Regions from separate parts of the Mesorhizobium sp. CO1-1-7 genome, predicted to be linked through region 1. Evidence: predicted binding sites of a transcription regulator. Region 1 holds the regulator's gene; each other region holds the start of a gene.

The links. Region 1 encodes PhoB, which activates phosphate uptake and scavenging genes when phosphate is short. Its sites were predicted from a motif close to TGTCATNNANCTGTCAT; they were not measured.
Positions count from the first base shown of each region.
Region 2: the regulator PhoB is predicted to act here: its motif matches at 2,372-2,388, upstream of LB516_RS11555 (PhoX family protein).
Region 3: the regulator PhoB is predicted to act here: its motif matches at 4,514-4,530, upstream of LB516_RS04010 (toxic anion resistance protein).
Region 4: the regulator PhoB is predicted to act here: its motif matches at 3,714-3,730, upstream of LB516_RS01340 (ceramide glucosyltransferase).

Region 1 covers NZ_JAIUHA010000008.1:249,508-257,190, forward strand. Annotated here, with positions in the region: gene LB516_RS19445 (sugar ABC transporter permease) at 1-10, opposite strand, end outside; gene xylF (D-xylose ABC transporter substrate-binding protein) at 247-1,287, opposite strand; gene LB516_RS19455 (ROK family protein) at 1,553-2,788, shown strand; gene phoB (phosphate regulon transcriptional regulator PhoB) at 2,791-3,480, opposite strand; gene phoU (phosphate signaling complex protein PhoU) at 3,500-4,207, opposite strand; gene pstB (phosphate ABC transporter ATP-binding protein PstB) at 4,233-5,036, opposite strand; gene pstA (phosphate ABC transporter permease PstA) at 5,033-5,884, opposite strand; gene pstC (phosphate ABC transporter permease subunit PstC) at 5,888-6,871, opposite strand; gene pstS (phosphate ABC transporter substrate-binding protein PstS) at 6,938-7,683, opposite strand, start outside.
Region 2 covers NZ_JAIUHA010000004.1:457,373-465,055, reverse strand. Annotated here, with positions in the region: gene LB516_RS11560 (hypothetical protein) at 1-172, opposite strand, end outside; gene LB516_RS11555 (PhoX family protein) at 306-2,309, opposite strand; gene LB516_RS11550 (hypothetical protein) at 2,586-3,074, shown strand; gene LB516_RS11545 (response regulator) at 3,207-3,869, opposite strand; gene LB516_RS11540 (sensor histidine kinase) at 3,866-5,257, opposite strand; gene LB516_RS11535 (hypothetical protein) at 5,426-5,767, shown strand; gene LB516_RS11530 (phosphatase PAP2 family protein) at 5,776-6,480, shown strand; gene LB516_RS11525 (helix-turn-helix domain-containing protein) at 6,752-7,030, shown strand; gene LB516_RS11520 (SulP family inorganic anion transporter) at 7,092-7,683, shown strand, end outside.
Region 3 covers NZ_JAIUHA010000002.1:110,915-118,597, reverse strand. Annotated here, with positions in the region: gene sthA (Si-specific NAD(P)(+) transhydrogenase) at 1-71, shown strand, start outside; gene LB516_RS04025 (hypothetical protein) at 73-1,182, opposite strand; gene LB516_RS04020 (5-bromo-4-chloroindolyl phosphate hydrolysis family protein) at 1,182-1,799, opposite strand; gene LB516_RS04015 (substrate-binding domain-containing protein) at 1,811-3,382, opposite strand; gene LB516_RS04010 (toxic anion resistance protein) at 3,394-4,473, opposite strand; gene LB516_RS04005 (TCR/Tet family MFS transporter) at 4,608-5,771, opposite strand; gene LB516_RS04000 (TetR/AcrR family transcriptional regulator C-terminal domain-containing protein) at 5,884-6,504, shown strand; gene LB516_RS03995 (alpha/beta hydrolase) at 6,532-7,191, opposite strand; gene LB516_RS03990 (OpgC family protein) at 7,393-7,683, shown strand, end outside.
Region 4 covers NZ_JAIUHA010000001.1:296,297-303,979, reverse strand. Annotated here, with positions in the region: gene LB516_RS01360 (aspartate aminotransferase family protein) at 1-1,019, shown strand, start outside; gene argF (ornithine carbamoyltransferase) at 1,036-1,947, shown strand; gene LB516_RS01350 (Hsp33 family molecular chaperone) at 2,112-3,143, shown strand; gene apaG (Co2+/Mg2+ efflux protein ApaG) at 3,218-3,610, opposite strand; gene LB516_RS01340 (ceramide glucosyltransferase) at 3,830-4,981, shown strand; gene LB516_RS01335 (O-succinylhomoserine sulfhydrylase) at 5,012-6,202, opposite strand; SAM riboswitch at 6,259-6,336, opposite strand; gene LB516_RS01330 (2'-deoxycytidine 5'-triphosphate deaminase) at 6,495-7,589, shown strand.

The sequences.
Region 1 (7,683 bases):
TGTCGGTCATGATGTCCTCCCAGCGGCTTGCCGTCTGACGCGGAGCCGGACCAGAGCCCAGAAGTTAGCCGCCAGCGGCGGAAACACAAATCTTGTCGGGAAAACGCCGCGGCTTGGAAGCAATTCCAGGAAAAGTGCGTAAGGGTTTTTGTCCGGAATTGCGAAGACAAGAAAATTGGAACGGCCAGTGTTCAGAACACTGACCGTTCCACGCCGCGGCGTTTCCGACTTTTCAGGCGATCAAGCTCAGTTGCAGGCCGCGACGCTGCCCGCGGCAACGCCCGTGCAGACTTCGTCCTTCTTGATCCAGCCGGCGTCGATGACGAGGTTGAGATTGTCCTTGGTGATGGCCACCGGGGTCAGGAACAGCGACTTGACGGTGTTGCCGCCAGGCGTCGTGAAGTCCTTCACGCCGGCGATGTCGGTCATCTTCTTGCCGTCGGCGAGTTGCGAGGCGATCTCGGCGGCGTTCTTGCCGAGTTCGCGCGCGTCCTTCCACACCGACACGGTCTGGGTGCCGAGCGCGATGCGGTTGAGCGCGGCGTGGTCGCCGTCCTGGCCGGAGACCGGCACGGTGCCGGCGAGCCCCTGCGCCGTCAGCGCCGCGACGACGCCGCCGGCGGTGCCGTCATTGGCGGCGACCACGGCGTCCACCTTGTTGTCGTTGGCGGTGAGGAACTGTTCCATGTTCTTCTGGGCGTTGGCGGGCAGCCAGCCGTCCGTATAGGCTTCGCCGACATTCTTGATCTTGCCGCTGTCTATGGCCGTCTTCAGCAATTCCATCGAGCCCGAGAACAGGAAGTCGGCATTCGGATCGGCGCCGGAGCCCTTGATGAAGACGTAATTGCCCTCAGGCTTCACCTTGAACACTTCGCGGGCCTGCATGCGGCCAACTTCCTTGTTGTCGAAGGTCAGGTAGAAGACGTCCTTGTTCTCGATCAGGCGGTCATAGCCGACGACCGGAATGCCCTCGTCGAGCGCCTTCTGTACCGCCGGGCCGATGGCCGACGCGTCCTGCGCCAGGATGATCAGCGAATTGGCACCCTGCGAAATCAGGCTCTCGACATCGGTCAGCTGCTTGCCGGGATTGGACTGCGCATCGGCGGAAATGTACTTGTCGCCCGCGGCCTCGATCGCCTTCTTCATGGCCGCCTCGTCGGTCTTCCAGCGCTCCTCCTGGAAGTTGGACCACGACACGCCGATGACCTTGTCCTTTGCCTGCGCGACCGACGCCAGCGTCAGCGACATGGCGACACCCGCCAGAATGGCGACTGTGAATCTCTTCATGATATCCTCCCTGCGCCCGCGTGTGGCGCGACCAAACTGGCCCTAAGGCCGGCACAAAGGCCCTAATTTTTTCGAGCCTCGAAAAAACACTGGTCCATCGCCGGAACACTGTCAACATCGATTCTGACGGATTTTGAGGTGCCGGAAGCCTTTTTTCGAGCCCCGCAATAAATAAATGACAGCCCCAGCCGCTTCTGCCAGTATTCGACCCGTGCCGGAGGTGTTCGAGGGGGCGTCAAGAACCGCGGCGACGGGGAGGGAAATCATGTCGGTCGGAATCCGCCACGACGATCTGCGCCGGCGCAACCGCGCAATGGTGATTGGAGCCGTGCGCCGGGGTGGCCAGCCCTCGCGCACTGAGATCGCCGCCACCACCGCCCTGAGCCACTCGACCATATCGGCGATATCAGCCGACCTGATCGGCGAAGGTATCCTGAGCGAAGGCAAGCCGAACGAGGCCGGCTCACTGAAACGCGGCCGGCCGCAGGTGGGCCTTTGTCTCAACCCCGAGGCCGCGGCGGTCATGACCGTGGTGCTGTCGCTGAATTTCCTCTCCGTCGCCGTCATCGACTACGCCGGCCAGGTGATATCGGAGGAGCAGCGCCGGCTGGACACGCTGACCATGTCGCGCGAGGCGCTGATCGGCGAATGCGTGGCCATCGTCCGGCGCCGCCTCGAGGATCCCGACCTCGATGTCGCCAGCATTGCCCGCATCGCGCTGGCGATCCAGGGCATCACCGACACCGAGGCGCGCGCCATGCTGTGGTCGCCGATCACGCCGCAGACGGACATTGCCTTCGCCGATATACTCGAAGCCGAATTCGGCATCCCCGCCACCATGGAGAACGACTGCAACATGATGGCTGTGGCGCTGCGCTGGCGCGACCCCGAGCGCTACCGCGACGACTTCATCGCCATCCTGCTCTCGCACGGCATCGGCATGGGCCTAGTGCTGAAGGGCGAGCTGTTCACCGGCACCCATTCCTCAGGCGGCGAGTTCGGCCACATGATCCATCGCCCCGGCGGCGCGCTCTGCCGCTGCGGGCGGCGCGGCTGCGTCGAGGCCTATGCCGGCAACTATGCCATCTGGCGTAATGCAGGACAGATGGGTGAGGACGCCAAACCGGTCGACGTCAGCGACGCCGACATGCGCGCATTGGCGGCCACGGCGCGCGAAAGAGACGGACCGGAGCGCGAGGCCTATCGCAAGGCCGGCGAGGCGCTGGGCTATGGCCTTGGCAGCTTGTTCGCGCTGATCGATCCGGCGCCGGTTGCGATGGTCGGCGTCAGCGCCGCCGCCTTCGATCTGATCGAGCCGGCCTTGCGTGAGGCCATCGCCCAGACCGCCGGCGGCCAGCATTCGACGTCGATTTCCTTCGATACAGAGCCGAACGAATTGCCGCTGATCCGCGAGGGCTGCGCCATGCGCGCGCTCACCTTCGTCGACCAGGAGATCTTCGCGCCGGGCGTGCAGGTGAGATCCGGCAAGAACGTGGCCTGATCTCAATCCTCGCGGATTGCGTAGCCCGCGCCACGGATGGTGCGTATCACATCGGGCATGCGGCCATTGTTGACCGCCTTGCGCAGGCGGCCGACATGCACATCCACGGTGCGCTCGTCGATGTAGATCGTCTCGCCCCAGACATTGTCGAGCAACTGGCTGCGCGAGAACACGCGGCCGGGATGGCGCATCATGAATTCGAGCAGCCGGAACTCGGTCGGTCCGAGCCGGATCTCGCTCTTCTTGCGATAGACCCGGTGCGATTCGCGGTCGAGCACGATGTCACCGACCTTGAGCACGCTGGACAGCACTTCCGGCTTGGCGCGGCGCAGCAGCGCCTTGACCCGGGCCATGAATTCCGGCGTCGAGAACGGCTTGACCAGATAGTCGTCGGCGCCGGTCGAGAGGCCGCGCACGCGGTCGCTCTCCTCGCCGCGCGCCGTCAGCATGATGATCGGCAATCGCTCCGTCTCGGGCCGCATGCGCAGGCGCCGACAGAGTTCGATGCCGGAAACCGCCGGCACCATCCAGTCGAGCACCAGGAGGTCGGGCACGTTTTCCTGGAGGCGTATCTCGGCTTCGTCGCCGCGTGTCACCACCTCGACCTGGTAACCCTCGGACTCCAGGTTGTAGCGGAGGAGCACGCCCAGCGGCTCCTCGTCCTCCACCACCATGATGCGTGGCGCGATCATCGATCGATCATCCCTGCCGTCAAGCCGCCGGCACCGACATCGCCGTCTCGTCCTGCTTCGGACGGTTGGCGGGCAGTTGCGTGCCGGTCAGCACATAATACGCATTCTCGGCGATGTTGGTCACATGGTCGCCGATGCGTTCGAGATTCTTGGCGGAGAACAAAAGATGCGTGCAAGCCGTGATGTTGCGGGGATCCTCCATCATGTAGGTCAGGAGTTCGCGGAAGACCGAAGTGTATTTGACGTCGATGCGTTCGTCGTCATTCCTGAGCTTGGCGAGGGCGGCGGCATCGCCGGCCGCATATTCCTCGACGACGCCCTGCACCTGGATCAGCACCAGCTGCGCCATGGAGTCGATGGAATGCGACAGGTCGCGCGGCGTGGCGGTGAGGCCGACCGAGCCGACGCGCTTGGCGATGTTCTTGGCAAGGTCGCCGATGCGTTCGAGATCGCCCGCCATGCGGATCGAGCCGACGACATGACGCAGATCGTCGGCCATCGGCTGGCGCTTGGCGATCAGGGTGATGGCGCGATCATCGAGTTCGCGCTGGCGCGCGTCCATGATGGCGTCGTCGGAGACCACGCGCTGTGCCAGCGCGTTGTCGGAATTCAGCAGCGCCTTGGTGGCGCCGCCGACCATCGTGCCGGCGAGATCGCCCATGTCGCTGATCAGCCTGCTGATCTGTCCGAGATCCTCGTCGAAGGCTGCGACTGTGTGTTCGGCCATGATCCTGGTCCTCGTATGCGTGAGATCAGCCGAAGCGGCCGGTGATGTAGTCCTGCGTGCGCTTCTCGCGAGGCGACGTGAAGATTTTCTCGGTTTTGTCGAATTCGACCAGCTCGCCCAGATACATGAAAGCCGTCTGCTTCGACACGCGCGCGGCCTGCTGCATGTTGTGGGTGACGATGACGATCGTGTAGTCGGCCTGCAACTCGTCGATCAATTCCTCGATCTTGGCGGTCGACAATGGGTCGAGCGCCGAGGCCGGTTCGTCGAGCAGGATGACCTCCGGCTTGACCGCCACGGTGCGGGCGATGCAAAGCCGCTGCTGCTGGCCGCCCGACAGGCTGAGGCCGCTGGCATTGAGCTTGTCCTTGACCTCGTTCCACAGCGCGGCGCGTTTCAACGCCTGCTCGACACGGCCGTCCATCTCGGCCTTGCCGATCTTCTCATAGAGCCGGACGCCGAACGCGATATTCTCATAGATCGACATCGGGAACGGCGTCGGCTTCTGGAACACCATGCCGATCTTGGTGCGCAACAGGTTGAGGTCCTGCGAGCGGTCGAGAACGTTCTGGCCGTCGAGCAGCACCTGACCCTCGGCGGTCTGCTTGGGGTAGAGCTCGTAGATGCGGTTGAAGACGCGCAGCAGCGTCGACTTTCCGCAACCCGACGGTCCGATGAAGGCCGTCACGCTGCGCTCGGGCAGCGACAAGGTGATGTCTTTCAGCGCCTTCGACTGGCCGTAGTAGAAATTGAGGTTCTTGACCTCGATCTTCGCCTTGGCGGCTGCCTCTGTCGCAATCGTCATGTCTGGAGACAACATCTGGCTCATTTGTCCTCTCTGCGTCCGGTCAGGCTGCGCGCAAAGATGCTGAGCGCGAGAACCGTCAATGTGATTATGAGTGCGCCGGTCCACGCCAGTTGCTGCCACTCCTCGTAAGGGCTGAGAGCGAACTGGAAGATGGTCACCGGCAGGCTGGCCATCGGCGCATTGAGATTGCTCGACCAGAACTGGTTGTTGAGCGCTGTGAAGAGTAGCGGCGCCGTCTCGCCGGAAATGCGGGCAATGGCCAGCAATATGCCGGTGACGATGCCGGACATCGCCGCGCGGTAGGCCACCGAACGAATCACCACCCAGCGCGGCGCGCCAATCGCCGTGCCGGCCTCGCGCAAAGCGTTCGGCACAAGGTTGAGCATGTCCTCGGTGGTACGCACCACGACGGGAATGACCAGGATGGCCAGTGCCACGGCACCGGCGATGGCCGAGAAATGCCCCATCGGCCGCACCATCAATTCGTAGACGAACAGGCCGATGATGATTGAGGGCGCCGACAGCAGGATGTCGTTGATAAAGCGCACCACGGTGGTGAGCTTCGAAAAGCGGCCATATTCGGCCATGTAGGTGCCGGCCAGCACGCCGATCGGCGTGCCGACGACGATGCCGATAATGGTCATCACGATGCTGCCGTAGATGGCGTTGAGCAGGCCACCGGCATCACCGGGCGGCGGGGTCATTTCCGTGAACACTGAGAGCGAAACGCCCGACAGGCCCTTATAGAGCAGCGCGCCGAGGATCAGTGCCAGCCAGGCAAGGCCGATGCCGGCGGCGATGACGCAGAGCGTCATCATCACACCGTTCTTGCGCTTGCGGCTCTGGTGAAGCGATGCGGCTGTCGACATCGGTCAGACTCCGGTACGGGCATCGATGCGCATCAGCATGTAGCGGGCGATGGCAAGGATGAGGAAGGTGATGACGAACAGGATCAGACCGAGCGCCACCAACGAGGAGGTGTAGAGATCGCCGACGGCTTCGGTGAATTCGTTGGCGATGGTTGCCGAGATCGTCGTTGCCGGCGCGAACAGCGAGGCGCTGATCCGGTGGGCGTTGCCGATGACGAAGGTGACCGCCATGGTTTCACCGAGTGCACGGCCGAGCGCAAGCATGACGCCGCCCATGATGCCGATGCGGGTGTAGGGGATGACGACGCGGCGTGTCACTTCCCAGGTCGTGCAGCCAATGCCGTAGGCGGACTCCTTCAGCACCGGCGGCACCGTGTCGAACACATCCTTGGTGATCGAGGTGATGAAGGGCAGCACCATGATGGCGAGAATCAGCGACGAGGTCAGCAGGCCGATGCCGTAGGGCGGACCGGCAAACAGGCTGCTAAGGCCGGGAATGCCATGGAACACGCTGATGATGAATGGTTGCACTGTCGTCTGCAGGAACGGTGCCAGCACGAAAAGGCCCCAGATGCCGTAGATGATCGAGGGGATCCCGGCCAGCAGTTCCACGGCCATGCCGATCGGGCGCCGAAGCGGGCGCGGGCAAAGCTCGGTGAGAAAAATGGCGATGCCGATGCCGAGCGGCACGGCGATCAGGATGGCGATGGCCGATGTGATGATGGTGCCATAGATGGGCGCCAAGGCGCCGAATTTCTCGGTGACGGGATTCCAGCTCTCGGTGGTCAGAAAGGAGAAGCCGAAGGTCGACAGGGCCTGCCAGGAACCGGCGAACAATGAGATGGCGACGCCGCCGAGCAGCACCAGCACGAGAATGGCGGCGGCGCGGGTCAGCCCATGGAAGATCGAATCGGTCAACGCGAACCGTCTGACGGTGGCGTCACGTGAACCTCGAACGGCTGGCAAGGCTTCCTGGGCTGCGCTCATGTCAAGCTCGGCTCTTTGTGTTGAATGAAAAGGAGCGCCGCGGGGCGGCGCTCCTCCAGAAAGATATTACTCGCCGGCGTAGACAGGCTTGCCGCCGGCCTGGATGTCGGCCTTCCACGAAGCCTTGATCAGGTCGACGACGCTGTCGGGGATCGACACGTAGTCGAGCGCCTTGGCGGTTTCCTTGCCGTCCTTGTAGGCCCAGGCAAAGAACTTGAGCGCTTCGCCGGTGGCCGCGGCATCGTCCGGGGTCTTGTGGATCAGCACCCAGGTCGAGGCAGCGATCGGCCAGGTGGCGTCGCCGGGCTCGTTGGTGATGATGACGTTGAAGTTCTTGGCGCCCTTGAAGTCGGCGTTCGAAGCAGCCGCGCCGAAGGATTCGAGCGACGGCTCGACGACCTTGCCAGCGGCGTTCAGCATCTTGGAGTAGGAGAGATTGTTCTGCTTGGCATAGGCATATTCGACGTAGCCGATGCCGCCGTCGGTCTGCTTGACGGTGTTGGCAACGCCTTCGCTGCCCTTGGCGCCGACGCCGGTCGGCCATTCGACGGCCGTATCCGAGCCGACCTTGTCCTTCCAGTCGGGCGAGAGCTTCACGAGGTAGTCAGTGAAGTTGAAGGTCGTGCCCGAGCCGTCCGAACGATGAACGACGGCGATAGCGGTCGACGGCAGCTTAAGGTCCGGGTTCAGGGCCTTGATCGCGGCATCGTCCCATGTGGTGATCGCGCCGAGATAGATCTGGGCCAGCGTCTTGCCGTCGAGGACGAGTTCGCCCGGCTTGATGCCCGTGAGGTTGACGATCGGCACGATGC
Region 2 (7,683 bases), on a different contig from region 1:
CCTCGTCGACCATGCCGGCATTGTAGAGGGCCAGCAAGGTGAGCGCCAATTCACGCGCCTCGACGGATTCGGGATGCGCTTGCCGTCGGCGGCAGGCCTCGTCGAAGACACGTTGCAAGGTGGCCACTTCGTCAGGTTTGAGCAGGCCACGGTCGTAGATCGACTTGGGCATGGCGATGATCTCCTGATCACGATCTAGGGCGCCACGTGTAAATTGCCAATCTTTCCCGAGGCTTGAATATGATATCGCACAAAAGAGAGGCCCCGGATCGCCGGAGCCCCTCTCATTTTTGTCTCGCCCGACCTCAGACGGCGATCTTGCCGCCACCCTGTTTGGTGATGGCGACCACCGCCGGCCGCACCGGCATGTCGGGCCTGAAATCGGGCCAGCGGGTCGACAGGTCCTCATAATAGGAGGGCCGGCCGAACGCTTCCCAATCCTCGCCGCCGTCACCCGGATGCTGGACGGCGACAAAGGCGGTCTGGTCGTCCGGCGCAAACAGCGGGCCGCACATTTCGGCGCCGATCGGCACGCGGAAGAACAGCTTCGAGGTCGCCCGCGCCGATCCTTCCGTGTCCACCGCCCACAGGCCGTCCGTGCGGCCGGTGGCCTTCGGGCCCTGGCCATCGGTGGCGACCCACAGGCGCCCGGCCGAATCGACCGCGCAATTGTCGGGCATGCCGAACCAGCCATGGGCCGTCGTCGCGGTGGAGAAGGTGGCGCCGACGGCGGCCACCGACGGGTCGCCGCATTTCAGCAGCACTTCCCACTTGCCTTTGGCGGCGGCGAAATCGCCCTCGTCCTCGACGATTTCGATGATGTGGCCGAAGGCGTTTTCGGCACGCGGGTTGGCGGCGTCGACCTGATCGGCCTTGCGCTTGGAATTGTTGGTCAGCATGACATAGACCTTGCCGTTGCTGGCATTGGGCTGGATGTCTTCGGGCCGGTCCATCTTGGTGGCGCCAAGGAGGTCGGCGGCGCGACGTGTCTCGATCAGCACGTCGGCCTGGCCGGCAAAACCGTTTTCCGCCGTCAGCGGCCCTTGGCCGAACACGATCGGCATCCATTCGACCGAGCCGTCCTCCGCGAATTTGGCGACATGCAGCGTGCCGTCGTCGAGCAGATCCTTGTTGGCCGCGCGGTCGCCGGCGTTGAACATGCCCTTGGTGACGAACTTGTAGACATAGTCGAAGCGCTCGTCGTCGCCGAGATAGAAGACCACTCGACCATCCTTGGCGACGATCGATTCGGCGCCCTCATGCTTGAAGCGGCCCATGGCGGTGCGCTTGCGCGGCACCGAGGCCGGGTCGTTGACATCGACCTCGACGATCCAGCCGAAGCGGTTGGGCTCGTTCGGCTCCTTGGCCAGGCTGAAGCGGTCATAGTGCGCGCCCCATTCATAGGCGCCTTCCGGAATGCCGAGGCGCTTGTAGTTGGCGGCCTCCTTGTGGCCCTCCGGCAGCTCGCCGGAGAAATAGCCATGGATGTTCTCCTCGGACATCACATACGTGCCCCAGGGCGTGACCCCGCCGGCGCAATTGTTGATGGTGCCGAACACCTTGACGCCGGACGGGTCGGCATTGGTCTTGACGCGGTCATGGCCGGCAACCGGGCCCGACAGCGCCATCTCGGTGTTGGCGGTGATGCGGCGGTTGAGCTTGCCGTCGCGAATTACCCGCCATTTGCCGCCATCCTTGCGGATCTCGACGATGGTGCCGCCATGGGCGGCCATCTCGACATCGACCTGCTCTTTCGAGAGCGGCGCCACCTCGGCCGACTTCTTGCCGTCCTTCTCGACAATCTTGACGATGCCTGGGAACATCAGATGCGGGTTGGTGTATTCGTGGTTGACCACCAGCAAGCCATGCTCGGCCGAGCCATCGAGCGGGATGTAACCGACATAGTCGTTGTTGTAGCCGAACTGCTTGGCCTGGGCTTGCGCCGACTGCTTCGTCGGGTCGAATTCCGGCGAATCGGCAAACAGCGGATCGCCCCAGCGCAGCAAAACGTCGGCGTCGTAGCCCGGCGCGACGTGGTGCTTATCGTCGATACCGGCCTCCAGCTCGTCGAATTTGAACGCTGAGCCTTCCGCGGCGCGGGCATCGTCGGCGGCGATCATGGCCAGCGGGCTGACGGTGGCGGCGATCGCCGAAACGGCAAGCGAACCCTTGAGGAAGCCACGGCGCGAGAACCGCGCAGCGATGATCTCGCCCATGGTGCGGTTCTCGCTGGGATTGTTGGCCGGGCCTTCGTTTTCCTCGAGCAGGCTGGTGCGGAATCGGGCGTCGGGGGAGCGATGTTCGGTCATGGGAACCTCTGGCTTGGTTTGGCTGGAGCTTGTTGCCTGTTCGACCGCCTTACGTCAGGCTGATCACATTTTCGTGACATGGTATCTCCGCTGCCGCTCGCCCACGAGACCGATTTTTCACGCCTCGCCTGGGACTTTGGTCCAAGCTTGCGCCTGCAAAGGTCCTGGGGGACAAACGCAACGGTCGGAGGTCGCTTCCGGTCACCACGTCTTTCGGCGATGTTGTTGCACTGCAACGTTGGGGTGGGCGCGCCGGCTCAATCGACGGAGATCAGTATGCGTGGATCGATCACGGCCCGTTGTTGCCGTCTGGCTCTCAGATCGGCGGCCGTCCTGGCGCTGACCATCGCTCCCTATGGAATCGTCTTCCATGGCTTCGTGCCTGGAATCGATGCCGCGACCGCACATGCCGACAAGGGTGGCAACGGCGGTGGCGGCAACGGTGGGAATGGCGGTGGCGGTAACAGCGGTGGCGGTGGCGGCAACAGCGGCAATGGAGGAAACAGCGGCAACGGCAATAGCGGTAACAGCGGCGGCGGGAATAGCGGAAAGGGTAAGGGCCAGGGCAACCAGAGCACAAGCCATGTCAACGCCACGACCGGCGACACGGTCGACGTGGATGGCAACAAGATTACAGTTCAGCACCCGGATGGCTTGACGGAAAAAATCGAGAACGGCCGTTTCAGCATGAAGGATAAGCTCGGCCGCACGATCATCGATCGCCGTGCCACACCGGCCGACGCCAGCCGTCTCAAGGCGCTATGAATTTCGACCCTTTGAATTTCGGCCCTATGAATTTCGCCTTGTGAAGCTGGTCAACAGGCAATGACCAGTTTCACACGTCACCTCCGCCGCCCCCCGGCGGAGGTGACCTCGTTTCGCGGCGTTCCACGATGGCTACGAACGGTCCCTGTCGCGGTCGCGAAACTCGCGCATGATGAGGGCCGCTTCAGTACGATTTCGCACGTTGAGTTTCGACAGCACCCCCGTCATGTGGTGCTTGACGGTCTTCTCCTGCAGCTCCAGGCGTAAGGCGACTTCCTTGTTGCTCAGTCCCTCCGCCACCAGCCGCAGGATTTCGGTCTGCCGGCCGGTGAGTTGCCGCAGCCGGTCCGCCACGCCGTTGGCGGGCTGCAAGGACTGCACGTCGGAAAGCAGCCGGGCCGACAGCATCGGCGAAAGATAGCTTTCGCCGGCCGCCACGTTGCGCAGGATATCGGCAAGCGCACGCGATCCGACGCCTTTGAGGACATAGCCGAGCACCCCGGCGTTCAAGGCCTTGGTCACATCGGCATTCGCCTCTGAAACGGTCAGCATGACGATCTTCTGGGCGGGATGGTCGGCAAGGATGCTGGCAACCGCGGCCAGGCCGCCGCCCGGCATTGAAATGTCGATGAGCAATATGTCGGGCTGCATGGTCGAGGCGATGCGCTCCGCGTCCTGCGCGGTCGCACCTTCGCCGACCATCTCGAAGCCGCCGATCTCCGACAGGCTGCGCGTCACGCCTTCGCGGAACAGCGGATGATCGTCGACAATGGCAATGCGGATGGCGCCGATCATGCTTGCTCCTCGACCGAAAGACGGATCACCAGCTTCGTGCCTTTCGGCCCTGTGAGTGTTTCGAATTGGCCGCCAATGCTTTCAACCCGCTCCCTGAGGCCGGCAAGGCCCAACCCCTCGGCCCGCGCCGGATCGAAGCCCGGTCCGCCGTCCGATACTTCAACGAAAAGCCTACCATTTTTCATGCCTGCACGCACCGCCTGATCCTTGCCCCGTCCGTGGCGGTAGGCATTGTTCAGCCCCTCCTGCACGAAACGATAGATGCTGATCTTCTCAGAAGCGCCGGGCTCCGGCAAATGTCTCGGCATCGTAAGCGTCACCGATGTGCCCGTCCGGCGCTCATGCTCCTCGACGGCCAGCCGCAGCACGTCCGCCGCCGCCGCCGTTTCTATCTGCGGCAGGACCAGGCCGGTGCAGATGCCGCGTATCTCGCGCATCGCATCCTCCAGTGTCTTGCGGATCATGGCGATTTCGGTCGAGCGGCCTTCGCTGCCATGCCCGTCGCCGGTAAACACCGGACTGTCCATGCGCAGCGCGGCCAGCGCCACGAGCTGGGCAGGGCCGTCATGCAGGTCGGCGCCGATCCGGCGCAGATATCTTTCGTTGAGCGCGGTGGCGCGGCGGGACGCCCGCTGCACACGATGCCGCAAGGCGCTGTTCTGTGTCACCAGGCCCTGCAGCTCGGACACCTGGCGGCGCAGCGCCCCGCGCTGATCGTCGATAATGCGGCTGCCGCGCAGGACGATGCCCGACAGAAGCAGAAATGCCGTCAAGGTGGTCCCGGCCACGACCAGCCAGCTCGACAGCAGGGCGGAAGCCAGGGTAGCCTTGAAATCGCTGGCGACCTCGTAGAATTCGGTGACGGCGACCACTTCGCCGGACCAGGGCTCGCGCACTGGATTGTAGATCTCGAGCAACGGCACACCCGCGGCCCGCTCCTTGTCTTCGTTCTCGTCGAACGTATCGAACTGGGCAACGACGCTGCCCTGGAAGGCAGAACGCAGATTGTCGTTCAGGTCGAAGCGGCGACCCGTCAAAGCCGAGTCCTTCGCATAGAGGATCGTGCCGTCGCGGCGCCAGAGCCTGAAGGATGCCAGGCGTTTGCCGAGCGCGCCCTGGCCGAGCGTCTCGTCGAGCGCCTGCTTGACGGATGCGCTGAGCTCCTCGCTCTTGCGCAGGTCGGGCAGCAGCGGCGCAATCACGCTGTCGACATAGAGCGCCGTCGTGGCGGCCGAATTGCGAGTGACGCCGTCCCGGATCTGCGTCGTCACCCAAGTCCCGACGATCACCATGACGACCAGCAGCCCAAAACCGCCGGCAACGACGAATTGCAGGGCAAGGGAAAGCTCGCTCCAGCGCCGCGCCAAGTTCTGAAAAATACGAATCATGAACCCCTGACCGCCCCTCTATCGACAGGCTGGGCGATTCCGGCACATTGAGCTTCAGTCTCGCCGTTGCCAAGACCCTCGTTTGAACGACGTCGCTTGACGTTCCGGCACGCTTCGGAAACAAGGTCGGCGATATCAGGCAAAAGGCGCTTCGAGGGGGACGGGACGTTGAGTTTTTCGGGACTTCTGCAGCTCGGCTTTTCGACGGTGATCTTCCTCCTGGCGGCGACCGCCGCCAAGCAATGGGGGCTGGCGCCCAGCCTCGGCAAGATCCTGCTGACGCTGGCGCTCTATTCGCTGGGCAATCTGATCATGCTGCGGTTGATCCGCGAGTTCGGCATGTCGGTATCGTTCAGCCTCTCGGCGGTGATCCAGCTGGTTTCGGTCAATGTCGTTGCGCTGGTGTTCTTCGGCGAGCGCGTCAACGCGTTGCAGGCGGCCGGCATCGCGCTGGCAATCGCGGCCGTGGCGCTGATCACGCTTGGGCCCTATCTGCAAGGGCGGATGTAACGGTGCCGATGAAGAACGCCGCGAAAGCTCTGCTCAATCGGGTCGAATTCCCGGTGCTGCTGGCCGGCCTGGTCATCGCCGGTGGGCTGTGGGCGTTCGAGGAATTGATGGAGGTGGCACGGGCCACCACGCCGCACGCCTTCGATACCGAAATCCTGCTTGCATTCCGCCAGGCCGGTCAACCGGCGATCCCGATCGGTCCGCCATGGCTGGAAGGCGCGATGCGCGACATCACCAGCCTCGGCAGCTCCAGTGTTCTGGTGCTGATCACGGCGGCGACGATCATCTATCTGCTGTTGATCCGCCGCCCGGCGACGGCGCTTCTCATGTTCGTTGCCGTGGCGGGCGGCCAGGTGCTGTCGAGCCTGCTGAAAGTCGGCGTCGACCGGCCGCGCCCGGAACTGGTTTCGCATCTCGTCAACGAGACGTCGCTTTCCTTCCCGAGCGGCCATGCCATGCTGTCGGCGGTGACCTACCTCACGCTCGGTTCGCTGGCGGCGCGCTTCCTGCCGGGCCGGACAACCAAGGTCTACGTGTTGTTCCTGGCGGTGCTGACGACAGTGCTGGTCGGCGTCAGCCGCATCTATCTCGGCGTCCACTGGCCCTCGGATGTGCTGGCGGGCTGGTGTGCCGGCTTCGCCTGGGCGATGCTATGCTGGTTGGTGGCGAGGCTTCTGCAACGGCGCAAGGCGGTGAGCGAGGAGCCTGACTGAGTCAGATCAACCTGTTGATGAGGTGCCCTCCGCAGCCCGTCAGTATCAGAACCGTCGACAGCAAGCCTGCCGATATTACCATGGTCTTGAAAACGTTCACCCGCGTACCCCCTGCGTCTGATGCATGCCACCCTACCTGAAATCCCTGGCAGGTATCGAAGAAAATGGGCATCAGGTGTGGTTACGTCTAAAACCGATATGATGATGCTTGAAACATGATAATGACGGTATTATACGTTACGCTAGCAGGCTCAGACGGGGATTCCGGCCGATGATCACTGCCGCGCAGATGCGCGCTGCAAGGGCGCTGGCCGGCATCGACCAGAGGACGCTCGCCGAGCGCGCCGGCGTCTCGCTTCCCACCATCCAGCGCATGGAGGCGAGCGGCGGCGTGGTCAGGGGCGTGGTCGATACGCTGATGAAGGTCATCCAGGCTCTCGACGAAGCCGGGGTGGAACTGATCGGCGAGAACCAGGCCAGCGAGCGCGGCGGCAGGGGCGTGCGCCTCAAGGCCGCCATGCCGCCGGAACCCAAGGCCGGGCCGGAATAAGTCGCGACGGCGACCGCCGACAGTCCTGCCGACGATCCCGCCGCTTTTGCAGGGGCAGTCCATGGATCAATCGCGTCAGGCAGTGCATCAGGCGGTGAAGCCGACATTCTCCGAGCTGTTCACGCCGAAGCTGGTGACGGTCTGGCGGGAGGGCTACCGGCTGCCGCATTTCAAGGCGGATGTCATCGCCGGGCTGACTGTCGCCATCGTCGCGCTGCCGCTGTCGATGGCGATCGCGATCGCTTCGGGCGTGACGCCGGAGCGTGGCCTCTACACTTCCATCGTCGGCGGCTTCATCATCTCGGCCTTGGGCGGCAGCCGCTTCCAGATCGGCGGCCCGGCCGGCGCCTTCATCGTGCTGGTGGCGGCGACGGTGGCGCGCGTCGGCCTCGACGGCCTGCTGCTGGCGACGATGATGGCCGGTGTGTTCCTCATTGCCATCGGCTATCTCCGGCTCGGCACCTACATCAAGTTCATTCCCTATCCGGTCACCGTCGGCTTCACCGCCGGCATTGCCGTCATCATCTTCTCCGGCCAGATCGTCGAATTGTTCGGGCTGACCTTGCCGGGCAGGGAGCCCGGACCGTTCGTGCCCAAGCTGATCGCGCTTGGCGAAGCAGCCGGCACGACCAACCTCGCGGCGACCGGCGTGG
Region 3 (7,683 bases), on a different contig from region 1:
ACTATCCAACCCTGGCCGAGGCCTACAAGATCGCCGGCCTCGACGCCTGGAACAGAATGGGAAGAGGGTAGATCAGCCTTCCAACTGCGACAGCAGCGCCAGCATCACGTCGGCAGAGGGCATCGGCAGCACCGCCTCGATTTCCGCCGGCCGCACGCCGGCGATCGCGGCATCGGCGCCGCCGCTGACGGTGCCGAGCGGCCCGCGAAAACCGTGTTTCGACCAGGCAAGCTCTTGCAGCTTTGGGCTGGTCAGCGCTTCCAGCAGCCTGTCGACCGAGGGGTCGACGACGATCAGCGGATGCGCCGAATAGACGGTTGGCCTGGGGTAGAGAATCTCGGGCTTGGCGCCCATGCCGGCCTGCACCCTTTGCCAGCGCGCGGGATCGGCGAGCGCCCATTCCACCAGTTGGTTCTCATAACCCACCACCATCGGCTCGGCACCGAGACCGCCGGCGATGTATTGGTCGAACAGCTTTCCCGACGAGGACGACTTCAGCCCCATGCTGCGGAAGATCGCCTTGGCCTGGTCGCCGTGCTGGGCAAGCAGTTCCTGGGTCGCCACGTCGCCGCTCATCAGGCTGAGCACCAGGCCGGCGAACATGAAACCGGAGTTGGAGCGGTTGGGATCGGTGGAGACGATGCGGGCACGGCCATAAAGCTCGTCAATGCCGAGATCGGCCCAGTTCTTGCCGGCCAGAATGGCGTCGAGCAAGGCCTTGAGATCGAGCTGGTTGTAGCCGCCCTTGGCGGCGACCGTGACCAGCCCGCTCTTCTTCAGCCCTTCGACTATAGGTCCCCAGGTGTAGACGACGATCGGGGAGTTGAGCACGACCTGGTCGTTGCGGATCGAGACACCGCTCTTGCGCGCTAGGTCGACCATGATCGAGGAAGAGGGCCACAGGAATTGCGGTTTTTGGGTGAGCAATGCCGGCTCGCGCACCATCTCCACGGAACCGGCGACACGCGCATCGAGTTCCAGCCCGTAGCCGCCAAGCGCATGCACGACGTCCGGATCGGCTAGGAATGCCTGCTTCTCGCCGCCGATGAAGCCGAACAGATGCGCTTTGTTGCCAAGATAGCCACGGAACCCGGGACGATCCTTCAGCGTCAAATAGCCGCCGGTGCCGGCAGCGGCGGCACCCAGCAGACCCAGTCCGAAAGCGCGGCGCGAAATGGCCATCAGCGTCCGATATCCTCTTTCAACGACTCCTGAATGAGTCGCAGGTCGACGTCGAGCGTGCCAAGTTCGCTGTCGGCCAGGCTGTCGGCATAATGCACGAAGGCGTCCTGAAGCTTGGTGATGACGGCGCCGACATTGGCGAGCCGGACCTGGCTGGGTGCACGCCGGTTCGCCAGCGTCGCGTAGCCTTCCGCCACTTCCGCCGCCTGCGGCACGTAGTAGGTGAGGAAACGCCGCACCGAGGGCGCGGTTTCCGGCTTCGTCTCGACTTTGGAAATCACGTCGGCGGCGATGTCGGACAGGTTCTTCACCTTGGCTTTCATGTCCTTATCGGCGATCGAACCGGCCGTTGCCGACAGCCGGTCCGCGGCTGGCTGCGCTTGCGCCAGGAGTTCGCGGGCGAAGGCCACTTTGCTGCCGCTGAGCGTGCTGAGGTCGAGCCCTTCGAAAAGCTGTCGCGGCGCCAGCACGAACACCAGTCCGGCAAAGACGAGGGCCGCGATGATGGCCGACACCAGGAACGGGAACTGGGTCAGAAAACCCAAGCCGACAAGCAACACCGCAGATATCCCGCCCGCCGCGATCCAGTTCCAGTCATTGCCGAACAAGCCACGCATCCCGGCAGGCTCTAATTGTAGCCGCGCGCGGCGCGGAAGGCGCCGGCCAGATCGCCGCTGCCATCGAAGACCCGTGCCGAGGTCGCCTTGGCGAGACTGTCGAGCTGGCTCTTGTCGGCGTCGCCGAAGGTGACGCCGAAGACCGGCACGCGCACGGCGGCGTTGCGCCAGTGAGCGAGAAACAGGTCCGCGCCGCCATCGGTGCGGCCATCGGTCATGATGACGATGGCCGGGAGGTATTTCGAAAGATCCGCCGTGGCAACGATCTTCTGCAGGGCCTGGTCGGCACAGGCATACATATCGGTGCCGCCGCCGACGCGTTGCTGGGCAACGTCCGCCAGCAGCTCGCTCTGGCCCGCCGAGTCGCCTTTCGCCTCGAATGTGTCGCGCACGACAGCGTCGAAAGGCAGCACGAAGATGCGGTCGGACGGCGTCCATTGCACCAGCACCTCGCTTGCCTTTTCCGGCGTGAACAGGAATTGGGCGGCGGCCTGCAACTGTTTCTCGCCCTGGTCTTCCATCGAGCCGGAAAAATCGAAGCACAGCGCCGTCAGCGAAGGCTTGCGCAAGGCCTCCTGGTAGAGGTCGAGCGCCTTGCGGATCACGGCCGGCTCCGGCATGCGGATCGACGTCACCAGCTTGCCGGGATCAAAATTCCAATCCGGCTCGGCGGCGGCCTGGATGGCCGCGCCGCCGAGCGGCAGCCGCCGACCGGTATCGGCGATGCGTTTGCGTGCCGCGTCCGACTGCAGATAGGCGAGAAGGTCGGTGAAGAATTTTTCGACATCGGCTCCGCGTCCATGATCGATGAAACCCAGCGGCGAGTCGCCGACAGCGACGCCGTCGGCCGGATAGATGGCATAGAGCGGCTCGTTGCCCATCTGCTTGAGTTTGTCGTTGGTCTCCTTCAGCGCCGCCTCGTAGTTCCACATCGCGTCGTAGACGGTGCCCTTGCCGGCGCTGTCGACGTAGAGATCGGCGAGCCAGCCCGACGAACCGGACGAGCGCTCGACGCCTTGCAGCAAGGCACTTACCGCATCGTGCACGGCGGGATTGTCGAGGTCGCCCGGCTCGATCACCTCCTTGCCGCCGAGCGCGCTGGAGAGCATTGCGAGATAGGCGCTGGCGCCCGAATTGGACTGCGTCGCCGACGTCATCAGGAATTTCAGGTTGCCGTCCTTCACCGCGGCCAGGATGTCCTTCATGAAGACCGGCTTGCCGACCCAGCCGAGTTCGGTGGCCTTGGATTTGCGCACGCCCAGAATGACCGGCATCTGCGCGATCGACGTCAGGTTGCGCACCTTGCGGCCGCTGTCGAACAGGTCGACCCAGACGCTGGAGGCCGGCCAAACCGCATCCTTGTCGAGGCCGCCAGGCTTTTGCAGTCCGAGCCCGATGTCGAGCGAGCCTTGATAGGAAATGGTGCAGGTCGCGCCTTGCTTGGCGCAGAATTCCTGGACGATCGGCTCCAGCACCGTATTCTCGGAGCCGGAGACGATCGAGAATTGGACTTGGCTGGAATTGCAGGCCGTCAAAAACATCGCGAAGGCGAGCAGCAGAACGGACGTCAGCGTCTTCGGCATGGCGGTTCCGATCAGGACTGGGTCAGCGCTTTCTTCAAGTCGATCGTCATCTGGTCCATCTGTTTTTCGGCGTCGGCCCGCTTCTGGCGGCCCTCCTGCTGGACTTTCAGCACACCTTGTACCGTGTCGATGAGATCGCGATTGGCCTGCGCCAGTGTCTCGACGTCGACGATGCCGCGCTGCGCCTGTTCCTCGACCGAAATCGCCTGGTCCTTCATCATTTTCGACGTTTGGCGGATCATCTCGTTGGTTGCGTCGGTCACGGTCTTTTGCAGTTCGAGCGCCGACTTCTGGTTGGTCAGCCCAAGCAGGATGACCATCTTCTGCTTCCATGCCGGCACGGTCAGCGCCGAGGTTGCTTGCAAATTCTCGATCAGCGTCTCGTCGCCCGACTGGACGATGCGGATCTGCGGCAATTGCTGGATGCCGAGCTGGCGCGCCTGCACCAGGTAGAAGATCCGCTTTTCCAGGCGGTCGAGCGCCTGCACGGCGTCCTGATAGGTTTGCGCCTCCAGCGTGCCTCCAGTGTCGCCGCTAGCGGTATCCGCCGCGGCCTTCAGCTTCGGCAACTCGTTGGCGCGGTAGTCATCGACGAATTTCTTGCCGGCCTGCACATAGGCATCGAGCTTGAGGATGGAGCCCTTGGTCTGCTCATGGAGGTCGTCGAGCACGGCAATGTCGCGCCGCAGCGTGTCCTTGTGACGGTCGAGTTCGAGGCCGATGCGATCGATCTGTCCCGCCACGTCCTCGTATTTCTCCTTGAAGCGCTCGAGCCGCGCCTTGAACGAGGAGAACAGGCCGCTGAGGAAACCCTGGTCCTTGAGCGAGGCCGGATCGAGATTCTTGGCCTTCATGATGATGTCGGTCAGGAGATCGCCGGTGTCGCCGAGGTCCCGGTTGCGCAACTGGGACAATATCTTGTCGGCATAGTCGCTGACTGCCTGCTGGGCACGGTCGCCATAGACAGAAATGCCGGCACGGTCTCTGACGTCGATCGTGCTTTCGATTCTGGCGATGTCGGACGGATCGGCTACGATTGCCGGCAACGTCGAAGTATCGTCGAGCAGAGTGATGCTGTTCTTGTCGGCCATGCAGACTTCCCCTCGGTAACAGCATCTCGATAGGTAATCTGTGACAGTGATATGTCGCCGCTGTGGAAAACGGTAGTCCGAGGCCGTTTTCGGCGGTGAACAGTGCCGTCTTCCGGCCTAGCGTCAAGAAATATCTATTCGGCGGCCTCCCGCACGGCTGGAGATGACCCGGTTCGCAGGAGCAATGGCAGGCACAGCACATAAAGCGCCGCCCCCGCGATCCAGACTGTGCCGGGAAAGACGGTGCGCGTGCGGAAATAGAGCATGGCGATGATGAAGGGCCCGAACACCGAGACCAGGCTGGTCATGCTGGTGAGCACGCCCTGCAGCCGTCCCTGATGGTCGGCGCCGACGCGTGAGGTCAACAGCGACTGCAATGCCGGAGCTCCGATCCCGCCGAGACAGAACAGCGGCAGCAGGGCGAAGGCCATCCAGCCCTGCCAGGCCAGCGCTATCGATATATAGGCCGTGCTGTCGGCGAGGATGGCGATGATCAGCGCTGCTTTCTCGCCCCAGCGCTCGGTGATCGGCCCGGCAACAAAACCCTGGGCTCCAGCATGGAAGAGCCCGAACAGCGCCAACGAGATGCCGACGGTGAACAGGTCCCAGGCGAATTTGCCTTGGACATAGAGCACCCAGATGGTGCCGCCGACTTCGCCGACCAGGGCAAGAACGGCGAAGGCACCAAGCAGCGGCAAAAGGGCCGGGAAAGTCAGCGCCCAACGCAACGGCGCCAGCGGGTTGAAAGACGGCATTTCGCTTGCGCCGCCCGCGCGCTTCGGTTCCGGCAGCAGGAAGAAAGCCAGTACCAGGTTGATCCCGTTGAGTGCTGCCGCAACCAGGAAGGGCGTGCGTAGCCAAACGTCACCAAGCAGGCCACCGAGCGCCGGACCGGCTATGAAGCCGACGCCAAAGGCGGCGTTGAGATGGCCAAAACCCCGAGCACGACGATCCTGGCTGCTGATATCTGCCATGTAGGCGGAAGCTACCGCCATGCTGGCGCCGGTGACGCCCGCGATCAGCCGGCCAACGAACAGCAGCGGCAGTGTTGGCGCGAAGGCCATGAACAGATAGTCCGCCATCGATCCCGTGAGCGAGACGAGCAAGACCGGCCGACGGCCGTAGCGGTCGGACAGGGCGCCGAGCAGCGGCGAAAAAAGCACCTGCATGGCGGCGTAGGCCGACAGGAAGGCGCCAAAAATCCAGCCGATATCGTCGACATGGCCGACCGTGCGCAGCAAGCCCGGCAGCACCGGCATCATCAGCCCGACGCCCACGGCGTCCAGTGCCATCGCCATCAGGACGACGAGATAAGCTCTTTTCACGATCGGACTCAGGAATTTATCGTTGATAAGGAAGGTTTATCACTGATAAATTCACGGCGCAAGCTGGAGGACCAGACGGATTCGCATGAAACTGGACAAGACGATGATCGTCGACGAAGCGCTAGGCTTGCTCAACGAGGTTGGCATCGATGCGCTGTCGACCCGCCTTTTGGCGCAGCGGCTCAAGGTGCAGCAGCCGGCACTCTACTGGCATTTCAGGAGCAAGCGCGCCTTGCTCGACGCGATGAACGAAGAGATCTTGCGGCGCGGCCATCGGCATCGAACACCACGGCTCGGCGAGACCTGGCAGGATTTCGTGCGCAAGAATGCCCGCAGCTTTCGCAGCGCCCTGATTGCCTATCGCGACGGCGCGCGTGTCCACGCCGGCACGGAAGCGGATCCGCAAGAGCTCGGGCACTTCGAGCGGCTGCTGGAATTCCTGGCGGGCGAGGGCATGGCGGCGATTCCAGCCATGGAATTGCTGATGACGGTCGGCCGCTACACGGTCGGCTGTGTCACAGAGGAGCAAGCCGAATATCCGTCAGGTCCGGGGCGTGGCGAAGCGCTGGATGCCGCGGCGCATGATCATCCGCTCTTGCGCGAAGCCTTGGCGCACTACCGTGCCGGCGGACACGAGGCGCTGTTTGAAAGCGGGCTCGCCCTGCTGATCGCCGGGGCAGAAGTTCGAATGGTGGCCAAACGCTGATTGGGCAGCGAGCGGTCGCAAAGGCGGTCAGCCTCCCTGCGCAGCTCCGGCCAGCCATCGCTCGACGATCGCGGCGTCCGGGTCGCCGATTTCGTGGCCTGATGAAACGATCCGGGCGTCGATCTCGCTACCGTGCCGGCTGAGCAGCGTCACCAGCGCCAACGCGAAAGGCCCGTAGGTCTCGTCCGCCGCCCCGGCAATGATCAGCGTCCGTGTGCCCATGAGGTCCGTTGAAGGCACCTTGTCGAGCACCGGCATTGGCCTCAGCAGCGCCGCGCTCCGGACAATGCCGGGATGGAGCAGCATCAGGCTCGAAACCAGATTGGCGCCGTTCGAATAGCCAAGGAATGTCGCGTGGGCGAGATCGAGCCCATGGCGCGCGGCGACTTCGCTTGCGAATGCCGCGAAGGCGGCGGTTTCGACACGGATGCTTTGCTGGCCGAAGCGCGTCGGCGTGATTCGCTCGAACCAGCGAAAACCGTCCTCCTGCGGGATGCGGCCCCGTACCGCGATCAGGGGGGCGTCGGGCGCGATGCGCCTCGCCAGCGGCACCATGCTTGTCTCGTCGACACCCGATCCATGCAGCAGGAACAGGCACGCGCGGCCGCTTTTGCCGGCACCGAGGAGGCGATAAGGAAAGGCTAGATCCAGCATCGGAGGGCCATTTTCGACACTGGCGCCAGTCATACCGCATCCCGTTGATTATATGAGGTTTCGCTCAATTTGCCGGCTTCAAAACGCAATATTTTCATGCTCCGCGAAAGTTGATTGAACCAGGCTCATTCCGGCCCGTTTCTGCGCCGATACACTCCCTGTGGGAGAAATCGAAGCGGTGCGTCGGGGGTCGCATTGCTGGACATGAACAACCAGCTTTGAGGCCTTTTGTCGATGACTACCCCTGTTTCGCCAGATCGCGATTTGCGTATCTTGGAACGCGACACGCGTATCGATGTATTGCGCGCGCTGGCACTGCTCACCATCTTCGTCGACCATGTGCCGGGCACGGCTTTCGAGACCCTGACCTACAAGAATTTCGGGTTTTCGGACGCGGCCGAGGCGTTCGTGCTGATATCAGGCATTTCGGTCGCGCTCGCCTACGGCACAAAGTTCCGGCCGGGCGGCCGGCTTCTGGCGACCTTGAAAATGTGGCGGCGGGCCGGCGTGCTCTACGTCGCCCAC
Region 4 (7,683 bases), on a different contig from region 1:
CGAAACTCTGGCACGTCTCCAATCTCTATGAGATTCCGGGGCAGAGCAGGCTTGGCGAGCGGCTGGCTGATGCCACCTTCGCCGACAAGGTATTCTTCACCAATTCCGGCGCCGAGGCGCTGGAATGCGCGATCAAGACGGCGCGGCGCTACCACTTCGTCAAGGGACATCCCGAGCGCTTCCGCATCATCACCTTCGAGGGCGCCTTCCATGGCCGCACGCTGGCGACCATCGCGGCAGGCGGCCAGTACAAATATCTCGAAGGCTTCGGACCCAAGGTCGAAGGCTTCGACCAGGTTGGCTTCGACGACATCGACGCCGCCGAGAAGGCGATCACGCCCGAGACCGCCGCGATCCTGATCGAGCCGGTGCAAGGCGAGGGCGGTATCCGCCCAGTACCGACACAGTCGCTCAAGCGGCTGCGGCAGCTCTGCGAACAGCACGGCCTGTTGTTGATATACGACGAGGTCCAGTGCGGCATTGGCCGTACCGGCAAGCTGTTCGCGCATGAGTGGTCCGCGGTGACGCCCGACATCATGGCAATCGCCAAGGGCATTGGCGGCGGCTTCCCGATGGGCGCCTGCCTTGCCACCGACGGGGCGGCCGTCGGCATGACCGCCGGCGTGCACGGCACCACATTCGGCGGCAATCCGCTGGCAATGGCGGTCGGCAACGCCGTGCTTGACGTCGTTCTGGAAGACGGCTTCCTGGAGGATGTCCAGCGCAAGGCGCTGCTGATGAAGCAGGGGCTAGCCTCGATAGCCGACGAATTCCCCGAAATTGTAGAGGATATCAGGGGCACCGGGCTGATGCTCGGCCTCAAATGCGCGATGCCCAACGGCAAGGTGAACATGGCGCTGCGCGACCAGCATTTGCTGGCGGTTCCGGCCGGCGACAACGTCATTCGCCTGCTGCCACCGCTCACCGTCACCGACGCCGAGATTCACGAAGCGCTCAACCGCATCCGCGCCGGCGCCAAGGGCCTGTCGGAGGCGATCGCCTCCGCCGCCGCGAAGTAATCCGGAACCATTCCTGATGTCAGTTCGCCATTTCACCGATCTTTCCACCGTTTCCGAAGGCGATTTGCGCTTCATGCTGGATGATGCGGTGACGCGAAAGGCGCGTCTCAAGGCCGGCGAGCGGAGCAAGCCGCTCGAAGGCAAGGTGCTGGCCATGATCTTCGACAAGCCGTCGACGCGCACGCGCGTTTCTTTCGACGTCGGCATGCGCCAGCTCGGCGGCGAGACCATCATGCTGACCGGCACCGAGATGCAGCTCGGCCGCTCCGAGACAATCGCCGACACCGCCAAGGTGCTGTCGCGCTACGTCGATGCGATCATGATCCGCACCACTTCGCATGAGCGGCTGCTGGAGCTGACCGAGAATGCCACCGTTCCGGTGATCAACGGGCTGACCGACGACACCCATCCCTGCCAGCTGATGGCCGACATCATGACCTTCGAGGAGCATCGCGGTCCGGTGGCCGGCAAGACGATTGCCTGGACCGGCGACGGCAACAATGTGCTGCACTCGCTGCTCGAGGCCTCGGCACGGTTCCGCTTCAATCTCAACGTCGCTGTGCCCGAAGGCAGCGAACCGGCGCAGAAGCATGTCGACTGGTCCAAGGCGCATGGCGGCAAGCTGCATTTCACCCGCTCGCCCGAGGAAGCCGTCGACCAGGCCGACTGCATCGTCACCGATTGCTGGGTGTCGATGGGGCAGGAACACCGTGCTCGCGGGCACAATGTCTTCTCGCCCTATCAGGTCAACGCGGCGCTGATGGCCAAGGCCAAGCCGGATGCATTGTTCATGCACTGCCTGCCGGCCCATCGCGGCGAGGAAGTGACCGACGAGGTCATCGACGGGCCGCATTCGGTGGTCTTCGACGAGGCCGAGAACCGGCTCCATGCCCAGAAGGCAGTGCTTGCCTGGTGCCTCGGTGCTTGAAGTGTCTTGGTGCTTGAAGTGTCTTGGGGCTTGAAGTGTCTTGGGCGCCCGAAATGCCCAGGCGCCTGAAATGCCCAGGCGCTTGATCTGCGGCGGCGCGATGCCTATCTGCGCCGCATCACGCAAATCAAGCGCGTTTGGACGCATGTGCCCACCAGGGCCGCATGGCCGCGCCCTGGAGCTTTGTCATGTTGGAAAGCCATCAAGTGACTGAACATCACCCCAAACTCGGCGAGTTCGGCTACGCCGGCGACGATCACGTCGTTCCCTTCGAGGTCGGTCCGCTCGACGTGCGCGGCCGCACGGTCCAGCTTGGGCCGATGCTCGACGCCATCCTTGGCCGCCACGATTATCCCGAGCCGGTCGCCCGCCTGCTGGCGGAAGCCTGTGTGCTGACCGTTCTGCTCGGCACCTCGCTCAAATTCGAAGGCAAGTTCATCCTGCAGACCCGCACCGACGGGCCTGTCGACATGCTGGTCGCGGACTTCTCCACGCCCTCGGCACTGCGTGCCTATGCACGCTTCGATGCGGATCGGCTCGAAGCACTGGTCGCGGCAGGCGAGACGTCCCAGCAGACGCTGCTTGGCAGCGGCGTGCTGGCGCTGACCATCGACCAGGGCGCCCATACGCAGCGTTATCAAGGCATCGTCCAGCTCGACGGCGAAACGCTGGAAGACGCGGCGCGCACCTATTTCCGTCAGTCGGAACAGATCCCGACCGACATCAGGCTCTCGGTCGCCAAGCTGCTGACGCCCGGGATCGGCGGCGCGCGCGAGCAATGGCGCGCCGGCGGCATCCTGGCGCAGTTCCTGCCGCAATCGCCCGAGCGCATGCGCATTCCGGACCTGCCGGGTGGGGACGGCGATCCGCGCGAGGAAGTCCACGATCCGGCCGATAATTCCTGGCAGGAACTCCTGGCCTTGCTCGGCACCATCGAGCCGACCGAATTGATCGACCCGACCATAGGCGCCGAGCGGCTGCTCTATCGTCTGTTCCACGAGCATGGCGTGCGCGTCTTCGGCGGCGTTCCCGTGGCCGACCAGTGCTCATGCTCCCGCGACAAGATCCGTGGCATCCTCGAAGGCTTCTCAGCGCAAGAGATCAAGGACAGCACCGAGGATGGCGGCATCCATGTCGCCTGCGAATTCTGCTCGACGCAGTACGACTTCGATCCGGCCGAGTTTGCGGCTCAGTAAAGCCTTTCCTTCTCCCCGTTCCGCGGGGAGAAGGTGCCCGAAGGGCGGCTGAGGGGCGGCGCGACCGTCGGCGCTCAGTTCACTGTGCGCCTTGTCCCCGGCAGATCGAGCGAGAAGGCTGGGATGGCGATGTCGAACGTCTCGCCGCGCTTGTTGCGCATCGTGTAGCGTCCGACCATGATCCCGGAGGGTGTCGAGAGCGGGCAGCCGGACGTGTACTGATAGCTGTCGCCGGGATTGAGTTCCGGCTGGTCGCCGACAACGCCCGGCCCGCGGACCTCCTCGATCCGGCCGGCACCATCGGTGATGTGCCAATAGCGCGACAGAAGCTGCACGAACTCGTCAGACTGGTTGTCGATCGTTATCTGATAGCCCCAGACGTAGCGGTTCTCCTGGGGATCCGAACGATCCTCCAGATAGAATGGCCTGACCTGCACTTCGATGTTGCGCGTCACGGCGCGGTACATGAGCGGCTCCAAAACAATCCGACGACTTTCGACGCTCGCGGTGAGCAGGTCAACGTGCGCGTCTTGTCGCGCCTGGGATTGAAACGCAGGTGCCGGCAAAGAATGTCATTTAAGTGACACACGACAATGGTGGTGTGCGCGAACCGGGCGACTCGGCCCTCTGTCGAACTGTTGAAAACGGCCGCGACGCGGGCCGACTTCCGGAGTGACCAGATCTCGATGGAACTCACTCTCATATCCGCCTCGCTTTCGACCGCACTCATCCTCTCAAACGCTGCCAGCATCCTGCTTGCCGCTTCACAGCTGAAACGGCGCACCACGATCGCCCCGCCGGCGGGCAGATCGCCGGCGGTGTCGATTGTCGTCCCGTCGCGCGGCGCCGAGCCATTCACACATGAGACGCTGGAACGCGCCTTCGCGCTCGACTGGCCACGCTACGAACTGATCTTCTGCGTCGCCCATGCCGACGACCCGGTGGTCAAACTGATAAACAGGGCGATTGCCCGGTTTCCGCAGGTGCCGGCCCGGCTGTTGATCGGCGACGACCGTGTCAGTGCCAATCCAAAGCTCAACAATTGCGTCAAAGGCTGGGAAGCGGCGCGCCACGACTGGATCATTCTTGCCGATTCCAACGTTCTGATGCCGAGGGACTATGTCGAGCACATGATGGCGGCGTGGCAGCACGGTACCGGCCTTGTCTGCTCGACGCCGATCGGCTCCAGGCCAGATGGTTTCTGGGCCGATGTCGAATGCGCCTTCCTCAACACATTGCAGGCCCGCTGGCAGTATGCCGGCGCGGCGCTCGGCCTCGGCTTCGCGCAGGGCAAGAGCATGCTGTGGAACAAGCCGATGCTGGACGCCAATGGCGGCATACGCGCGCTGGCCGCCGAGATCGCCGAGGACGCCGCCGCAACCAAGCTGGTGAACGGCCTCGGCCTGCGTGTCAACCTCGTTGCCGCCCCCTTCGAGCAGCCGCTCGGCCAGCGCACGTTTGGCGAGATCTGGTCGCGCCAGGCCCGCTGGGCGCGCCTGCGCCGCGTCACTTTCCCGCTGTTCTTCGCGCCCGAGATCCTGACTGGTGCGGCGGTCCCGCTGGTTCTTGCGCTGATTGCCGCGGCGAGCGCCGGCATTAGTCTCTGGGCGACCGCGATTGCCGTGCTGGCGGCGTTCTATCTTCCGGAATGCGCTCTGGCCCTGGCCAAGGGTTGGCACGTCTCGACGCGCATGATCGCGGCGACGGTCGCGCGGGACGTCATGCTCCCGGCCATCTGGGCGCGCGGCTGGCTCGGCGGCGCCGTCGATTGGCGCGGCAACGCCATGACCATCCGCACCAAGACGGCGGAACTGGAGGAGACGCCATCGAGCGCTTGATCGCTGCTGACGACGCTGCCTGGACGAAACCTATTTGGCGGCCTTCAAGGCTTGCGCGATATCTTCCAGCAGGTCGTCCGTATCCTCCAGGCCGACCGACAGCCTGAGCGTACCGGGCCCGATGCCGAGTTCGGCGCGGGCCTCGTCGCTGAGGTTCTTGTGGGTGGTCGTCGCCGGATGGGTGATCAGGCTCTTGGCGTCGCCGAGATTGTTCGAGATCAGCACGATGTCGAGGGCGTTCTGCAGGGCGAAGGCCGCCGGCTTGCCGCCCTTGACGTCGAGGCAGATCAGCGTCGAGCCACCCGACATCTGCTTCTTGACGATATCGGCCTGCGGGTGGTCGGCACGGCCGGGATAGATGACGCGGGCGATCTGCGGCTGCCCGGCCAGGAAGTCGGCGATCCTGCCGGCGCTCTCGGTCTGCTGGCGCACGCGCAGCGGCAAGGTTTCCAGGCCCTTCAGCAGCGTCCAGGCGTTGAACGGCGACAGGCTGGGACCGGTGTGGCGGAAATAGTCGTGCAGGTTCTCGTCAATCCACTTCTTGTCCGACAGGATGACGCCGCCCAGGCAGCGGCCCTGGCCGTCAATGTGCTTGGTGGCCGAGTAGACGACGATGTGCGCACCAAGCTGCAACGGCTTCTGTTGCAGCGGCGTGGCAAAAACATTGTCGACGACCAGCCGCGCGCCGATCGAATTGGCAAGCGAGGCGACGGCGGCGATGTCGACGACCTCGAGCGTCGGGTTGGTCGGACTTTCCAGGAAGAACAGCTTGGTGTTCGGCCTGACCGCCTTTTCCCAATTGGCGATCTCGGTGCCGTCGACCAAGGTTGCCTCGATGCCATAGCGCGGCGCCAGCGTCTCGACCACCCAGCGGCAGGAGCCGAACAGCGCGCGCGCGGCCACGATGTGGTCGCCGGCCTTGACGCTGCACAGAAGGGCAGCCGTCACCGCCGCCATGCCCGACGCCGTGGCGCGCGCGTCTTCGGCGCCTTCAAGCGCGCACATGCGCTTTTCGAACATGTCGACGGTCGGGTTGGCGTAGCGCGAATAGATGAAACCAGGCTCTTCGCCCTTGAAGCGGGCCTCGGCGGCCTGCGCCGTCTGATAGACATAACCCTGGGTCAGGTACATCGCCTCGGAGGTTTCGCCGAAGCCGGAACGCAGGGTTCCGCCATGCACGAGTGCCGTCTGAGGTTTCCAGTTGCGCTTCTTGGTGCTCATCGCTTTGTTCCAGACACAAAAAAACCGGCCGCGAAAGTCGCAACCGGTCCATACGGCCTTGCGGCCCGACGGTCCTTTAGCGACTTGTTTAACGTGGCTGCAAGCCGACCGGCCAAATCACCACGGGATAACGACCCTTTAGACCCGCGCCACGCTTGCGTCAATTGCCGGCTTCATTAAGACGTTTGTACCAAGGCAGGTTCCGCAGAAGTGCCCGGCGGTTTTGCGGCAAGAACCTGCAACAAACAAGAACCTGCAACGAAAGAGACCAGTCTTGGGGCGGAGCCAGACTTTGCGGCAGACAGGCATTCTTCCCGATCAGGACATTTCGGCGCTGTTCCGGTCCGGCGCGCTGAAGTCGCCGCGCGCGCTCGATGCCGACCAGATCCAGCCGGCAAGCCTTGATCTCAGATTGGGCGAAAGGGCCTGGCGGGTTCGCGCCTCGTTCCTGCCCGGTCCCAACCACAAGGTGTCGGAAAAGCTCGATCGGCTGCAACTGCACGAGATCAGTCTGACCGAAGGCGCGGTCCTCGAAACCGGCTGCGTCTATATTGTGCCGCTGCTCGAAAGTCTGGCCCTGCCGGCTGACATTTCGGCCTCGGCCAATCCCAAGAGCTCGACCGGGCGGCTCGACATCTTCACCCGCGTCATGACCGATCGGGGCCACGAGTTCGATAAGATCGCCGCCGGCTACAACGGTCCGCTCTATCTCGAGGTCAGCCCGCGCACCTTTCCGATCATCGCGCGCACGGGTTCGCGCCTGTCTCAAATCCGCTTTCGCACCGGCAACGCGCTGCTTTCGGAAGCCGAGTTGCATGAGCTGCATCGTGCCGAGATGCTGGTCGCCACGGAGCCGCCGAACATTTCCGGCGGCGGCATCGCGCTGTCGATCGACCTCAATGGCGACAAGGATGGGTTGGTCGGCTATCGCGGCAAGCACCACACCGGCCTCGTCGATGTCGACAAGCGCGCCGCGCAGGATGTCCTCGACTTCTGGGAGCCGATCCACAAGAGCCGCGCCGGCGAACTGGTGCTCGATCCCGACGAGTTCTACATCCTCGTCAGCCAGGAGGCGGTGCATGTGCCGCCGCTCTACGCCGCCGAGATGACGCCGTTCGATCCGCTGGTCGGCGAGTTTCGCGTCCACTATGCCGGCTTTTTCGATCCGGGTTTCGGCCATTCGGCGGCCGGCGGCACCGGCAGCCGGGCGGTGCTCGAAGTACGCAGCCACGAAGTGCCGTTCATTCTCGACCACGGCCAGATCGTCGGCCGGCTGGTCTACGAGCATATGCTGAAGCGACCGCAGGCGCTCTACGGCACCGATCTCGGCTCGAACTACCAGGCGCAGGGCCTGAAGCTGTCAAAGCATTTCCGCGCCGTGCGCTAAGGTTGAAGCTGCCGACCTCGCTCTTGTGGGAGAGATGCCCGGCAGGGACGTGACGGAAACCTATTGCTAGATCGGCGGGACAGCGCCCCGCTCT